One region of the Streptomyces sp. NPDC056169 genome, then DNA from elsewhere that is predicted to be linked to it. Evidence: riboswitches for the same ligand, from Rfam matches in the RefSeq annotation. Region 1 holds a riboswitch; the other holds the start of a gene.
The links. Region 1 has a riboswitch for ZMP and ZTP ahead of ACFC0G_RS24400 (bifunctional 5,10-methylenetetrahydrofolate dehydrogenase/5,10-methenyltetrahydrofolate cyclohydrolase). Riboswitches for the same ligand answer to the same signal wherever they lie in the genome.

Region 1 (7,537 bases):
CGCCCGTCAGGATCTTCGCGCCCTCCTGCTGGCCGATCTCCAGGTACGCGAGGATCTTCCGGAGCTGCTCGGCCGAGGCCTGGGCGCCGATCATCGTCGACGTGTCCAGGGGGTGGCCCGGGACGATCTGTTCCGTGCGGGCGATCGCCGCTTCCAGGAACTCGCTGTAGTGGCCGCGCTGCACGAGCGCCCGCGACGGGCACGTGCAGACCTCGCCCTGGTTCAGGGCGAACATCGTGAAGCCTTCGAGGGCCTTGTCGCGGAAGTCGTCGTCCGCCGCCCACACGTCGTCGAAGAAGATGTTCGGGGACTTGCCGCCGAGTTCGAGGGTGACCGGCTTGAGGTTCTCCGCGGCGTACCCCATGATCAGGCGGCCCGTCGACGTCTCGCCCGTGAAGGCGATCTTCGCCACGCGCGGCGAGGACGCGAGCGGCTTTCCGGCCTCCTCGCCGAAGCCGTTGACGATGTTCAGGACGCCCGGCGGCAGCAGGTCCGCGACCAGGCTCAGCCAGAAGTGCACGGAGGCCGGGGTCTGTTCGGCGGGCTTCAGGATCACCGCGTTGCCGGCGGCCAGCGCCGGCGCCAGCTTCCAGACCGCCATCAGGATGGGGAAGTTCCACGGGATGATCTGCGCGACGACGCCCAGCGGCTCGTGGAAGTGGTACGCGACGGTGTCGTCGTCGATCTCGCTCAGCGAGCCCTCCTGGGCCCGCAGCGCCCCCGCGAAGTAGCGGAAGTGGTCGATGGCGAGCGGGATGTCGGCGGCGAGGGTCTCCCGGACCGGCTTGCCGTTGTCCCAGCTCTCGGCGACCGCCAGCGCCTCCAGGTTGCTCTCCATGCGGTCCGCGATCCGCAGCAGGAGCGTCGCGCGCTCCGCCGGCGCCGTCCGGCCCCACCCCGGAGCCGCCGCGTGCGCCGCGTCCAGGGCGCGCTCCACGTCCTCGGCCGTGCCGCGCGCGATCTCGGTGAAGGCACGGCCGTCGACCGGGCTCGGGTTCTCGAAGTAGCGACCGCGCGCCGGGGCGACGTACGCACCGCCGATCCAGTGGTCGTAGCGGTGCGCGTACGACATGAGCGCGCCCTCGGTACCGGGTGCGGCGTAACGGGTCATGGGCATGGCCTCCCTCGGGCGCGCCGGCCGTCCCTGACCGGCGCTCATCGCCGAGTCTGCGCGCCGGTACGTTGCAATCCCGTTGCACCCGCGGTCAGTTCCGCCTCCAGGGAGTCGAGCCGGGCTTGTACGGGAGGGAGCTGGGGGGCCGGTGCGGCCGTGCACAGGGCCCGCCAGATCACCACGTCCTCCTCGCCCCACGCGCTGTACGCCCAGTCGGCGAGCAGCCCCGGATCACCCCGGTCGACCAGCGCCGCCCGCAGCCGGTCCGCGAGCCGCTCCCGCAGCCGTACGACCCCGGGGGCGAGCGAGGCCGGGAGCAGCGGGCCCGCGTACTCGCCGGCCGCCGCCGAGACGGCCCCGGAGGCCAGCCGCCGGTCGACCGTCGTGAAGTCCGCGTCGACCACGCCCGCCAGCCGGTACGGGCGCGAGCGCAGCACGTCGGGGCCGAGGAGTGCGCGGAGCCGGGACAGCTCCGCCCGCAGGGTCACCGGGGTGACGGACTCGTCCTCGTACAGCAGCGTCAGGAGTTCGTCTCCGCCCAGCCCGTCCGGGCGGTGCGCGAGGAGGACCAGGATCTCGCTGTGCCGGCGGGACAGGCGGACGGGCCGCCCGGCCACCGAGAGCACCGCCTCGTCCCGGCCGAGCGCGGCGAGCCGGAGCCCGTCCGGCCGCACGGGCGGGCCGAGCAGGGCCAGCTGGGACTCGGCCGCCCGCGCCACCGCCTGGACGAAGCCGAGGCTGTGCGGATGCGCGAGCCGGTCCCCGCCCGTGATGTCCACCGCGCCGATCACCCGGCCGGACAGCGGGTCGTGCACGGGAGCGGCCGCGCACGTCCAGGCCCGTACCGGCCGTCGGAAGTGCTCGGCGGCGACGACCTGCACGGGCCGGTCGACGGCGATCGCGGTCCCCGGCGCGTTCGTCCCGGCCGCCGACTCCGACCAGCGGGCCCCGGCCACGAAGTTCATCGCCCGGGCCTTGCGCAGCGTGCCCGGATGGCCCTCCACCCAGAGCATCCGCCCGGCGGCGTCGCAGACCGCGAGCAGATGCTCCCCGTCCGTCGCGTACGTCCCCATCAGCTCCCGGATCACCGGCATCGCCGCCGACAGGGGGTGGCCGTCCCGGTGCGCGGCCAGGTCGTCCTCGTCCAGCTCGACCCGCGCCGCGCCCTCCTGACTGACCCGCGCCCGCACGGAACGCCGCCACGAGGCGGCGACCACCGCCCGCACCGGGCCGGGCGTCCTCCCGGTACCCGGATCCGCCGCCCCGGCCACCCACGCATCGCTCAACTCGGCCTCCCCGTCGAGGTCGCTCCGCACGTCCGGCTCATCGTCGTGCGCGGGCGGGCCGCCGACAAGCGCCTGGGCAGCACGGCATATGCGCCCTGTCCGGGACCGGCCCCCGGCATTCCGCAAGGAGCACGTAGAGTGGGCCCCGGGCCGTGACTGGCGCTTGAGGTGGATCACCACCGGGGAGCGGCCCGGACGGAGCGCACCCGAGCGGTGCGACCGTGCCGATGCCGTGCGCCTGGGCGAACCACCGTCAGACACGACGCCCAGGAGTTGCCATGTCCACCAGCACCGCCACCCTCATGGACGGCACCGCCCTCGCCCGCCGTACGGTCGAGGAGACCGCCGCGCGCGCCGCCGAGGTCACCCGCCGCACCGGCGTCACGCCCTGTCTCGCGACCGTCCTGGTCGGCGCCGACCCGGCCTCCGTGACGTACGTGAAGATGAAGCAGAACCGCTGCGCGAAGGCCGGAATCCGCTCCCGGCACGTCGAGCTGCCCGCCACCACGACCACCGAGGAGCTCGTCGCCGCGATCACGGCGCTCTCCGAGGACCCCGAGGTCCACGGCATCCTCCTCCAGCACCCGGTGGGCCCGCACATCGACGAGCGCGCCGCCTTCGAGGCCATCGCCCCCGAGAAGGACGTCGACGGCGTCACCATGGCCTCCTTCGCCGCCATGGGCTTCGGGCTGCCCGGCTTCGTCTCCTGCACGCCCGGCGGCATCATGCGTCTCCTCGACGCGTACGACGTCGACCCGAGCGGCAAGCGGGCCGTCGTCGTCGGGCGCAGCGCGATCCTCGGCAAGCCGGCCGGTCTGCTCCTCCTCGGCCGCGACGCCACCGTCACCTACTGCCACTCCCGCACCGAGGAACTCTCCTCCGTCATAAGGGAGGCCGACATCCTGGTGGCGGCCGTCGGCAAGCCGAACTTCATCAAGGGCGAGGACATCAAGCCCGGCGCCGTCGTCATCGACGCCGGCTACAACCCGGGCAACATCGGCGACGTCGACTTCGCGTCCGCCGCCGAGCGCGCCTCCCTCATCACCCCGGTCCCCGGTGGTGTCGGCCCGATGACCATCGCCGTGCTCCTCGCGCAGACGGTCGAGGGCGCGGAGCGCCAGCTCGGTCTGTAGGGCACCTACGGCGTGGCGTCGGCGTGCGCGGCGCGTCGGCGGCGCGCCGACCGGTCGGGGAGGCGTTTTCCGGCGATCGTCGGACAATCGGGCGTCGGCGATGGTCACGATTCCGTACAGGCCGTGCTCGACGGCCCCTGATCACTCGCCTCACGGCCGCCGACAGGCAACCCTGGTGCCTGTGCCGTACCACCCGACCGCCACTCCATCGCCGGACCGCCGGCCGGCTGACCACCCCTCAGCCGCGTCCGACGCCGTCGCCCAGGCCCACTCCGCCACCCGGCCCGACTCCGCCGAGCAGAACACGGCCGAGTCGAACACTGCCGAGTCGATCACAGCCGAGCGGCACACCGCCGTGGCGTGGCCGCGTGTCGCACGCCTCGGAGCAGCCCGCCCGGGGCCGGCCGCGCGGCGCGCCCGCTGGTTCGGCGTGCCGCTCGTACCCCTGGTCCTGGCCGGGCTGGTCGTGGGCGGCTTCATGGCCGTCGGCGGCGGGGAGGACCTCGAAGGGCCTGCCGCCGGACGGCCGGGCGGCGGCCCGCCGGCCGCACCGTCCCCGGTCGTCACCACGGAGGACGCCGCGGACGCCGCCAGGACGCCTGCCCCGAGGGTCGACACCTCGTCGACCGGTACGCCGCCGACCGTCGCGCCGTCGCAGGGCGGTCCCGTGGCCGGCACGCCGACGCACGCGGCACCCGACGCGGGCCCCGGCCCGCAGGGGAAGAGCGGCTCCCCGCAGCCCTCCCGTACGCCGAGCACCGCTCCCGCGGCGACGGCGACCCGGCCGACCCCTTCCACGACCTCCACGGGTACGGGCCCCTCCGGCCGGCCCGTCTCCTTCGAGGCCCTGCGCGTCGGCGAATGCTTCGACATCGACCGCGCCACGCCGGGCACCGCCCTCCGGCGCGACTGCGACACGCCGCACGACGCCGAACTCGTCGCCCGGCCACGCCTGACCGGCACCTACGCCGACGACCAGCAGGTACGCGAGGCGGCCACGGAACTCTGCCGCGCACCGCTCCGCGCCAAGGCCGCCCTGCAGCCCCTGGGGAGCCGCTGGACGACCTTCGTCCAGTACCCCTACCGCACCAGCTACCTCCTCGGCTCCGACACCGTCGCCTGCAGCCTGGCCGCCCGGTCCGCCACCGGCGGGAAGCTCACCGGCCTTCTCCACTAGGGCCTCTCCGGCGGATCAGGCCCGCGCGTGCGCCTGCTCCCGTACCGCCCGCGGCGACAGGCCGAACTCCGCCCGGAACACCCGGCTGAAATGGCTCGCCTCGCCCAGCCCCCTGCGGGCCGCGAGGACGTACGCGGGGAGGTGGGCCAGCGCCGGATCGACGAGGTCCTGCCGTATCCGTTCCAGTCGGCGGCGCCGCACGTGGTCGCTCACCGTCACTCCCGACTCCCTGAAGAGCGCGTGCAGATGGCGTACGGAGATGTGGTGCGCCGCCGCGATCGTCCCCGGTGACAGGTCCTCCGCCAGCCGGTCGTCGATGTACGCGAGGACCCGGTCCAGCGCCCCCGCCGCCCCGCCGCCGACCGCCGCCCCGGAGCCGCCCGCCTCGCGCAGCAGCGTCCGCAGGATCGCCGAGACGTGCTCGCCCATCTCCCGGCGGGCCAACGGGCCGAAACCGTGCGCCCGTTCGGCCAGCTCACCGACCACCGCCGCGAGCACCCGCCCGCTCGGCGAGCGCGGCAGCTCGGCGTTGGCGGTCACCGCACCGCCCGTCGTCGCCAACTGCCCCGCCGTCCCCGCGTCCAGGGTGAGCACGAAGTACCGGTGGCCGGAATCGAGTTCCAGCCGGAAGGGACGCGCACCCGTGTAGAGGACGAAGTCCCCGGGGGCGAGCTCCGCCTGCCGCCCGTCCTGCTCCAGCTCGCCCCGCCCCGACACCAGCAGACCGAGGAGATGGCCGGGCCTGGGCGCCGCGGGGGAGGGCCGGGGCATCACCCGGATCGCCTGCTCCCCGCTGATGTCGCAGCCGCTCAGCGCGCCGAACCGGCTCGGCCGCATCTCGGCGGCGTACCCCTCGCCGCCCACAAGGGCACGGACCAGCACCGTGTCGGAGGCTCCCGACAGATCCGCCGACGCGGTGTCGAGATAGCCGAAGACCAGGTTGCCGTCGTCCCGTCGCTCCACCGGCATGTCGTGCTCCTCCCACCCCGCCCGCACCGGACGCACCCTTCGCGCCGTCCGGTCCGCGCACTGCGGGCACAGAACTCTGCGCTGCCGGACCAGTGCCCACCACGGGATTGCCAGATGCTCGCAGAGTCCCTGCTGCACCCGGAAGCACACAGGCGGTAACAGATGGATGTACTTCTGGCCATCGTTGGCCAGTTCGGCCTCTACGGCCTGCTCACGGTCGGCATCGCGGTGATCTTCGCGGCGACGCGGGTCGTCAACCTCGCCCAGGGCGACCTGGCCATGGTCGGCGCCTACGTCGCCGCCACCGCGACCACCGCCCCCTTCGGAGTCCGGACCCTGCTCGCCCTCGCCGTCGGCGCGCCCCTGCTCCTGATCGTCGAGCGGCTGCTGCTGCGCCGACCCGGCTCCGACGGGCTCGCTGCCATGCTCGTCACCTGGGGCCTGGGCATGGCCCTGCGGCAGGGGGCGGAACTCCTCTTCACCGGAACCTCCCGCACCGTCGCCGTACCCGTGGACGGCACCCTCGACGTCCTCGGCACCCCGTACCCGGCCTACCGGCTGGTCTGCGCGCTGACCGCGATCGCCGTCATCGGCCTCGTCCTCCTCGCCGCCCACCGCACCGACTGGGGCCTGCGGCTGCGCGCAGTGGCCGACAACCCGGCCATGGCGGCGCTGCTCGGCACCGATCCGCGCCGCATGCGCGCCACCGCCTTCGCGATCGGCGGCCTCCTGGCCGTCCTCGCCGGAGCCCTCTACAGCCCCGTCCTCGCCGTCAACCCCAGCATGGGTTTCGGCCTGCTGGTCCCCGTCTTCTTCGGCCTGCTGCTCAGCCGCCCCGGCGCCCTCGCCACCGCCGCCGGCGCCGCCCTGCTGATCTCCGCGCTGTCGGTCCTGCTGCGCACGTGGCTCTCCGACACCCTCGCCGAAGCCCTCTTCTACGCCGTCGTCGTCGCGATCGCCGCACTGCGCTCGCGCCCCTGGATCGGAAGGTTCTCCGCATGGTTCCGTCGTACCCCCGCGCCCGCGGCCACCGCATGACGCGCTCGACCCGGACCGCCGTGCTCGCGGCGGCCGGCACCCTCACCCTCGCGCTCACCGGCTGTCAGGGCGCGGCACTCTCCGACGACGAGGCGCCGGCCGTCGGCGGACCGGTGAGGATCGGTGTGGTCGTCCCCCTCACCGGGCCGGTCTCCCAGGTGGGCACCGCTCTGCGCAACGGTCTCGAACTGGCCGTCAAGAAGGTCAACGCCGACGGAGGCGTGCACGGCCGGCCTGTGGAGTACGTGGTCGTCGACGACGCCGGTGACCCGGCGAACTCCACCCAGCTCGCCCGCCGTCTGGTCCGCCAGGACAAGGTGACGATGCTGTTCGGCACCATCACCGGCGACACGGCCGAAGCCGTCGGCAGGGTCGCCGACGAGGCGCACGTCCCGTTCGGCACCGCGATCCTCGGCGACACCGAGCACTGCTTCGCGTACCAGTGGGGCTTCGGCGAGTCCACCCGCCAGATGCTGACCCCCACCGTGCCCGGACTGATCAAGAAGTACGGCACCAAGGTCGCCCTCGTCGGCTCCGACTACAACTACCCGCGCTTCTACGGCGGCATCGCCAAGGAGCTGGTGAAGGAGGCGGGCGGCAGCGTCGTCGCCGAGGAGTACAGCCCCCTCGGGCAGACCGACTGGCAGCCCGTCATCGGCCGGCTCAGGTCCGAGAAGCCGGACACCGTACTCTCCATGGTCGTCGGCGCGGATGCGGTCACCTTCAGCAAGCAGGCACAGCAGTTCGGCCTCCTCACCCCGGAGCTCGGCTTCGAGGGTGCGCCCCTGGACGCGGACTTCCAGCCCGCCCTCGGCGCGCT
Region 2 (7,537 bases), on a different contig from region 1:
GCGCCGAGGAGTACCGGGCGGTCAGCGAGACCTCCGACCACGGGTATCCGATCGCCGCGCACCTGGCCCGGATGCTCGACGGCGCCCCGATCTGGGCGCCGGCCCTCAGCGGCGGCTTCGTCCTCTCCACCCGCGGCGGCGACTTCGAGCTGCTGCTCGGCCAGGACGTGGCGATCGGCTACACGGGCCACGACGCGGACACCATCGACCTGTACTTCCAGGAGACGCTGACCTTCCTCACCTACACCGACGAGGCCGTGGTCGTCCTGGAGGCCTGACCCGTGAACCGCCGGCTGGCCGATGCCGTCCCGCGACTCGTCGGATCGACGGTGGTCGGGGCGGCGGCCGGCCTGGCCGTCGGCGGAACGACGAGGACGCCGCTGGGCATCCTCGCCGGCATCGCCGCGGCGGAGACGGTCTTCGTCGTCGCGGGATGGCTCGTGCTCTGGCCCATGGACGCGGCCGCCACCCATCGCAACGTCCGCCGGGAGGAGTTCCGGCCCCTCGTCGAGGAGATCGTCGTCGTCGGGACCGCCGTGTGCGGTCTCGTCGGCATCATCGTGATGCTCCTGGTGGGCCACTCGAACCTGGGCCACGCCGCCGCCGCGACGGCGCTCTGCGGCGTCTTCATGGCCTGGGCGGCGCTCCACCTGATGTACGCGACGCGCTACGCGTACGACTACTACGCCCTGGAACCCGGCGGCGGAATCGACTTCAACACCGACGACCCGCCGCGGTACAGCGACTTCCTGTACTTCAGCTTCAACCTCGGCATGACCTACCAGGTCTCCGACACCAACGTCTCGAAGTCGTCGCTCCGCGCGATCGTCCTCCGGCACTGCCTGCTGTCGTACGTCTTCGGAGCCAGCATCCTCGCCACCACCATCAACCTGGTGACCGGCATCGTCACGGGCTGACCGCCCCGCCCTCCCCGCCACCCAGCGACACCACGACCGCGTCGGCCCGGCCCCCGGGCGTGTCGTACGTGACGGTGTCGCCGGCGCGGCGGCCGAGCAGTGCGCGGCCGAGCGGGCTGTCGGCGGTGACCATGGTCGCGTCCAGGACCTCGGCGACCTCGCCGATCTGGACGGTCGTCTCCGTGGCGTCCGCGAACCGCACGGTCACGGTGCTGCCGACGCCGACCGTGTCGGTGCTCGGCGGGCCGGCGACGGCGCCCTCGCGCAGCCTGCCCTCGATCTCGGCGATACGGGCGTCCAGGCGCTGGAGCTCCGTGACGCGTTGCAGCTCGTCGGCCTGGTCGGCGCGGTCGCCGACCTGATCGCCGCCGCCGTCGCGCAGGGTCACGGCGACCGTCTCGCGTTCGGTGCGCAGGTCGGCGAGTTCGCGCGCGAACGCCGCACGGGCGACATCGCTGAGGGGCTCGGGTCCACCGGTCATGTCTGATCCCGTCGGGCGGGCGGCACGGATGCGTGCCGCGCATCGGTCACGGCAAGCCGAAGGTATCAGGGCAATCTGAGCAATCAGAACATTCCGCCATGCTCGACCCGCCGTCAGGAGGCGGGTGTTTTCTGGGGGTTCGACGGGATTTCGATTGCAGGAGTATGGCAGATGCATGACAAGCCCCCAACTCCCTTGAGCTACGCCCGTAGACCGGCCAGGCTGCTGATCACCCGGAGCGCACACACGGCTCCGGTCCGTGCGTGTGACCGACACGCGCCCCCCACAGTCGCGCCGCCCCACACGAGGCGCGACGCCGAAGAGGAGGACTCCCTCGTATGGCACTCCCGCAGCACACCAAGGCCCGGCTCGCGCTCACCGTGTCCGCCGCGACCGCGGCCGCCCTGCTCGGCACCTTCGCCGCCGTCCCCGCCCAGGCGGCCCCCGCCGAGGGCGTCGTCCTCGCGGCCGGTTCGGCCGACGCGGTGCCCGGCAGCTACATCGTCACCCTCAAGCAGGGCGCGGGCTTCACGGCCGCGTCCGCCAAGGGCCGGACCCTGATAGCCGGTTACGGCGGCACGGTCCGCAAGACCTTCGGCTCCGCCCTCAACGGCTACACGGCCACCCTCGGCGCGACGGAGGCCCGCCGCCTCGCCGCCGACCCCGCCGTCGCCTCCGTCGAGCAGAACCAGATCTTCCGCGCCGACGCGACGCAGACCAACGCCCCCTGGGGCCTGGACCGCATCGACCAGGCGAACCTGCCGCTCGACGGCTCGTTCACGTACCCCGACACGGCGGGCGGCGGCGTCACCGCGTACGTCATCGACACCGGCGTCCGCATCTCGCACGCGCAGCTCGGCGGACGGGCCGTGAACGGGTACGACGCGGTCGACGGCGACACGGTCGCCCAGGACGGCAACGGACACGGCACGCACGTCGCCACCACCATCGCGGGATCGACGTACGGCGTGGCCAAGGCCGCGAAGATCGTCGCCGTCCGCGTGCTCGACAACGCCGGATCCGGCACCACCGCCGGCGTCATCGCGGGCATCGACTGGGTCACCTCCCACCACACGGCGGGGGCCCCGGCCGTCGCCAACCTCTCGCTCGGCGGCGGCGCCTCCACCGCCCTCGACAACGCGGTGAAGAACTCCATCGCGGACGGCGTCACCTACGCCGTCGCCGCGGGCAACTCCGGTGTCAACGCGTCCTCCTCGTCGCCCGCCCGCGTCGCGGCCGCCATCACCGTCGGCGCCACGAGCAACACGGACGCCAAGGCGAGCTGGTCCAACTACGGCTCGGTGCTCGACCTCTTCGCCCCCGGCGTGTCGATCACCGCGGGCTGGAACACGAGCGACACCGCCACCAACACGATCTCGGGCACCTCCATGGCCACCCCGCACGTCGCGGGCGCCGCCGCCGTCTACCTCGCGGGGCACCCCTCCGCCACTCCGGCGCAGGTCGCGACGGCTCTGGTGAACGGCGCGACCCCGAACAAGGTGACCAGCCCGGGCAGCGGCTCGCCCAACCGCCTCCTGCGGATCGTCCCGTAACCCGCATGTGAACGGTCGGGGGTCTTGCGCGGGCCCCCGACCCTCTCTACCCTCGCGGCTCAATGGTTAGGAAAACTTCCTAACCATTGGATGAATGAGCCATGAAGGAAAGGGAGTTGTCATGCGTCGACGAAGCGTCTCGCTTCTCGGGCTCGCCGGACTGCTGGTGCTGCCCCTGACATCGGTGCCGCAGGCACTGGCACAACCACAGACCCAGCCCCGCGCACAGGAACGGGCGGCCGCCGCCGACAGCCTGGTCTCCGTCGGAAAGCCGGTGACGGCCTCGTCCGTCGAGGGATCCGGGTTCGAGCCCGGCCTGGCCGCGGACGGCAGCACCACCACCCGCTGGGCCAGCGTGGAAGGCGTCGACCCGCAGTGGGTCCGCATCGACCTCGGCGCGACGCACACCGTCTCCCGGGTGAAGCTCAACTGGGAGGCCGCCTACGGCAAGGCGTACCGGATCCAGACCTCGGCCGACGGGTCGACCTGGACCGACGTCTACACGACCACGACCGGCGACGGAGCCGTCGACGACCTCACGGTCTCCGGCAGCGGCCGGTACGTGCGCATGCAGGGGACCGCACGCGGCACGTCGTACGGCTACTCCCTCTGGGAGTTCGAGGTCTACGGCGCCCCGAGCGGCGGCGGCGTCCCCGGCGGGCCGGCCGTCCCCTTCGGCAGCCACCTCAAGCCCTACGCCGCCGGCACGCTGAAGCCCTCCGGCACCCAGGCCGCGATCGACCAGAAGGTCGTCGAGTACTACAACAAGTGGAAGGCCGCCTTCGTCCGGCAGAACTGCGGCAACGGCTGGTACCAGATCATCTCGCCCGACGCCGACCACCCGTACGTCGCCGAGGCCCAGGGATACGGCATGGTCGTCACCGCGACCATGGCCGGCGCCGACCCCGACGCGAAGAAGATCTTCGACGGTCTCGTGAAGTGGAAGATCGACCACCCGTCCTCGGTCAACCCGAACCTCCTCGCGGCCGAACAGGACGTCGCCTGCAAGAGCGTCAACGGCGGCGACGGCGCCACCGACGGCGACATGGACGTGGCCTACGGACTGCTCCTCGCCGACAAGCAGTGGGGCAGCGCCGGCACGTACAACTACAAGGACCTCGCGCTCAAGCACATCGCCGCGATCAAGAAGGACGAGGTCAACGCGACGACCAAGCTCCTGAAGCTGGGCGACTGGAGCAGCTCGGGCGACCAGTACTACTACATCTCCCGCACCTCGGACTGGATGGTCGACCACTTCCGCGCCTTCCGTACGGCCTCCGGCGACACGACCTGGGACGCCGTGCGCAGCGCGCACCAGACCCAGATCACGCGGCTCCAGTCGACGTACGCCTCCGGCACCGGCCTACTGCCCGACTTCGTCGTCGACACGAACACCACGCCCAAGCCCGCCCCCGGCCAGGTCCTGGAGGACCCGAACGACGGCGCGTACTGGTGGAACGCGTGTCGTACCCCGTGGCGCATCGCGGACGACGCGGTGACCAGCGGGGACGCGGCCTCGCTCGCCGCCGCGCGGAAGGTCAACAGCTGGATCAAGACGAAGACCGGCGGCGACCCGAACAAGATCGCCATCGGCTACAAGCTCAACGGCACCCAGATCTCGGCGGGCAGCGAGGCCGCCTTCTTCGCGCCGTTCGCCGTCGCGGCCATGACCGACCCGGGCAGCCAGGCCTGGCTGGACGCCCTCTGGAACAAGATGCTGACCACGCCGGTCGACACGAGCAGCTACTTCTCGGCCAGCATCCAGCTCCAGGTCATGATCACGGCCTCGGGGAACCACTGGGTCCCGTAGGCCCGTAGGCCCGTAGGTCGGCAGGCCCGTAGGCCGGTAGGGCGCGCCGTGCAGATCAGTGGTGGAAGAGCCGCAGTCCGGTGCGGGCGAGTGTGATGCCGTGCTCGCGGCAGGCGTCCTCCACGTCGGCGGAGCGGATCGACCCGCCGGGTTCGGCGATGAAGCCGACACCGTGCCGGTGCGCGTGGTCGACGTTGTCGCGGAAGGGCAGCGCGCCGTCCGAGGCGAACGCCACCCCGGTCAGCTCCGCGAGCCACTCGGCGCGCCGGCGGTCGGTCAGGTCGGGGGCGGGCACGGACAGGACCTCGGACAGGCGCGCGCGCTCGTCCGGGGTGAGGTCGCCCTCGACGTACCGGATCCGCCAGTTGATCCGGTCCTGCCGGCGGACGCCCGGCCGGAAGGCGAGCGCGCGGACGGCGGGGTGGCGGCGCAGCCACCACGTGTCGGTCTTCGCGCCCGCCAGCCGGGTGCAGTCCACCCGGGACTGCTGCCCGGCGCCGATCCCGAGCGTGACCCCGTCGCGTACGTAACAGACCGAGTTGGACTGGGTGTAGCGCAGCACCGCGAGTCCGAGCAGCAGGTCCTCCGCGGCTTGGGCGGTGAGGTCACCGCAGACGACGTCGTCCAGGAGGGCGGGGGAGAGCGGCACGTCGTCGCGCTGCTGGGTCAGCCGCATGCCGAACACCTCCCGGGCCTCCTGGCCCGGCGGGGTGAAGGCCTCGTCGGCCTCCATCACCAGGAAGCGGCCGCTCTTCTTCCGGCTGAGCGTCTCGACGGTGCCGGGGGCGTAGCCGGGGGCGATGACACCGTCGCAGACCACCCGGGTCAGCACCTCGGCGAGTTCGGTGTCGACCGGGTGCGAGACGGCGGCGAAGTCGCCGTACGAGGACTTCGGATCGGCGTCACGGGCCCGCAGATAGGCGCTGGTGAGCGCGCCGACGCGGTCGCGGTCCACGCCGTACACCTCGGCCGTCACCTCGTCGACCGGACCTGCCAGCGCCGCGCCGGCCGGGGAGACGTGCTTGAAGGACGCGGCGGCCGGCCGTCCCAGGGCGCGGCTCGCGTCCCGTACGAGCTGCCAACTGTTCAGCGCGTCAAGGAGGTTGATGTAGGACGGGCTGCCGTTCACCACCCGGACCGGCCGGCTCCCGGGCTCCACCGGCGTGGTGGTCGCCACCAACTGCTGGGGATTGATGCCGTAACGCAGTTCCATCTCAAGACCTCCTGGGTCAGCGGGACATCACTGACGCAGGCGCCCAGGCGGTCGACGCGCACGCGGGAAGAACAGGCCGAACTGCCGCTCCCCGGTGGTGATCCACCTTCGCCAGTCGCGGCGGGCACGATGCTACCCGTACGGCGGAAACGCGGCGCGCCGCACCACTCCCCGTACGGGAGACGTGCGGCGCGCGGCCGTGCGTTCGGACTCCGGGGGATCAGACCGCCGGGACCGGGAAGGTCGGGTACTCCACGCCGGAGACGTGCTGGACGACCCGGATGACCTGGCACGAGTAGCCGAACTCGTTGTCGTACCACAGGTAGAGGATCGCGTTGTCGCCGTCGACCTTGGTCGCGCCGGCGTCGACGATCGACGCGTGGCGCGAGCCGACGAAGTCCATCGAGACGGCGTCGGGGGCCGTGGTGAAGTCGATCTGACGCTTGAGCGGCGAGTGCAGCGAGACGTCGCGGAGGTACTCCAGGACCTCTTCGCGGGTGGTCTCGCGGCCCAGGCGCAGGCTCAGGATGGCGATCGAGACGTCCGGCACGGGCACGCGGATGGAGCTGCCGGTGATCGGGGCCTTGAGGTCCGGCAGCGCCTTGGCGACGGCCGAGGCGGCACCGGTCTCGGTGATCACCATGTTCAGCGGCGCCGAGCGGCCGCGACGGTCGGCCTTGTGGTAGTTGTCGAGCAGGTTCTGGTCGTTCGTGAACGAGTGGACCGTCTCGACGTGGCCGCGGAGCACGCCGTACTCGTCGTCCATCGCCTTCAGCGGCGGGACGATCGCGTTGGTCGTGCAGGACGCGCAGGACAGGATCTTCTCGTCCGGCTTGACCGTCTCGTGGTTCACACCGTGGACGATGTTGGGCACGTCGCCCTTGCCGGGCGCGGTCAGGACGACCTTGTCGATGCCGGGGCGCAGGTGCTTGGAGAGGCCCTCGCGGTCGCGCCACTTGCCGGTGTTGTCGATGAGGATGGCGTTCTCGATGCCGTACGCCGTGTAGTCGACCTCGGAGGGGTCGTTGGCGTAGATCACCTTGATCGTGTTGCCGTTGGCGACGATCGTGCTGTTCGCCTCGTCGACCGTGATCGTGCCCTGGAACTGGCCGTGGATCGAGTCGCGGCGCAGCAGCGAGGCGCGCTTCACGAGATCCTGGTCGCCGCCGCCGCGGACGACGATGGCCCGCAGGCGCAGACCGTTGCCGGAGCCGGCCTTCTCGATGAGGAGGCGGGCGACGAGGCGGCCGATGCGGCCGAAGCCGTAGAGGACGACGTCGCGTCCGTCACGGCGCTCGATCTTGTTCTCGCCGATGGCGCCGGCGACGGCCTGTGCGGTGAACTCGGCCACGGTCATACCGCGGTCGTCGGTCTTGTAGTCCGCGGCCAGCACGCCGATGTCGATCTGGCACGGGCCCAGGTCGAGGGTCGTGAGCGTCTGGAGGAACGGGAGCGTCTCGGTGACCGAGAGCTCCTCGCCGTCGATCTGCCGGGCGAAGCGGTGGGTCTTGAGGATGCTGACCACCGACTTGTTCACCAGGGAGCGGCTGTGGACCAGGACGG

Region 2: it holds a riboswitch for ZMP and ZTP, as region 1 does, so the genes downstream of both, ACFC0G_RS16340 (phosphoribosylaminoimidazolecarboxamide formyltransferase) here and ACFC0G_RS24400 (bifunctional 5,10-methylenetetrahydrofolate dehydrogenase/5,10-methenyltetrahydrofolate cyclohydrolase) in region 1, are expected to answer to the same signal.

The regions. Positions count from the first base shown of each region.
Region 1 covers NZ_JBHJUO010000014.1:205,447-212,983, reverse strand. The annotation lists gene ACFC0G_RS24410 (aldehyde dehydrogenase family protein) at 1-1,111, opposite strand, end outside; gene ACFC0G_RS24405 (GAF domain-containing protein) at 1,156-2,400, opposite strand; ZMP/ZTP riboswitch at 2,543-2,651, shown strand; gene ACFC0G_RS24400 (bifunctional 5,10-methylenetetrahydrofolate dehydrogenase/5,10-methenyltetrahydrofolate cyclohydrolase) at 2,679-3,533, shown strand; gene ACFC0G_RS24395 (hypothetical protein) at 3,715-4,710, shown strand; gene ACFC0G_RS24390 (helix-turn-helix domain-containing protein) at 4,726-5,679, opposite strand; gene ACFC0G_RS24385 (branched-chain amino acid ABC transporter permease) at 5,842-6,717, shown strand; gene ACFC0G_RS24380 (ABC transporter substrate-binding protein) at 6,678-7,537, shown strand, end outside.
Region 2 covers NZ_JBHJUO010000009.1:77,945-85,481, reverse strand. The annotation lists gene ACFC0G_RS16365 (family 1 encapsulin nanocompartment shell protein) at 1-278, shown strand, start outside; gene ACFC0G_RS16360 (DUF1345 domain-containing protein) at 282-917, shown strand; gene ACFC0G_RS16355 (GreA/GreB family elongation factor) at 907-1,398, opposite strand; gene ACFC0G_RS16350 (S8 family peptidase) at 1,737-2,951, shown strand; gene ACFC0G_RS16345 (glycosyl hydrolase family 8) at 3,073-4,761, shown strand; gene ACFC0G_RS16340 (phosphoribosylaminoimidazolecarboxamide formyltransferase) at 4,817-5,974, opposite strand; ZMP/ZTP riboswitch at 6,009-6,103, opposite strand; gene ACFC0G_RS16335 (glyceraldehyde-3-phosphate dehydrogenase) at 6,195-7,537, opposite strand, start outside.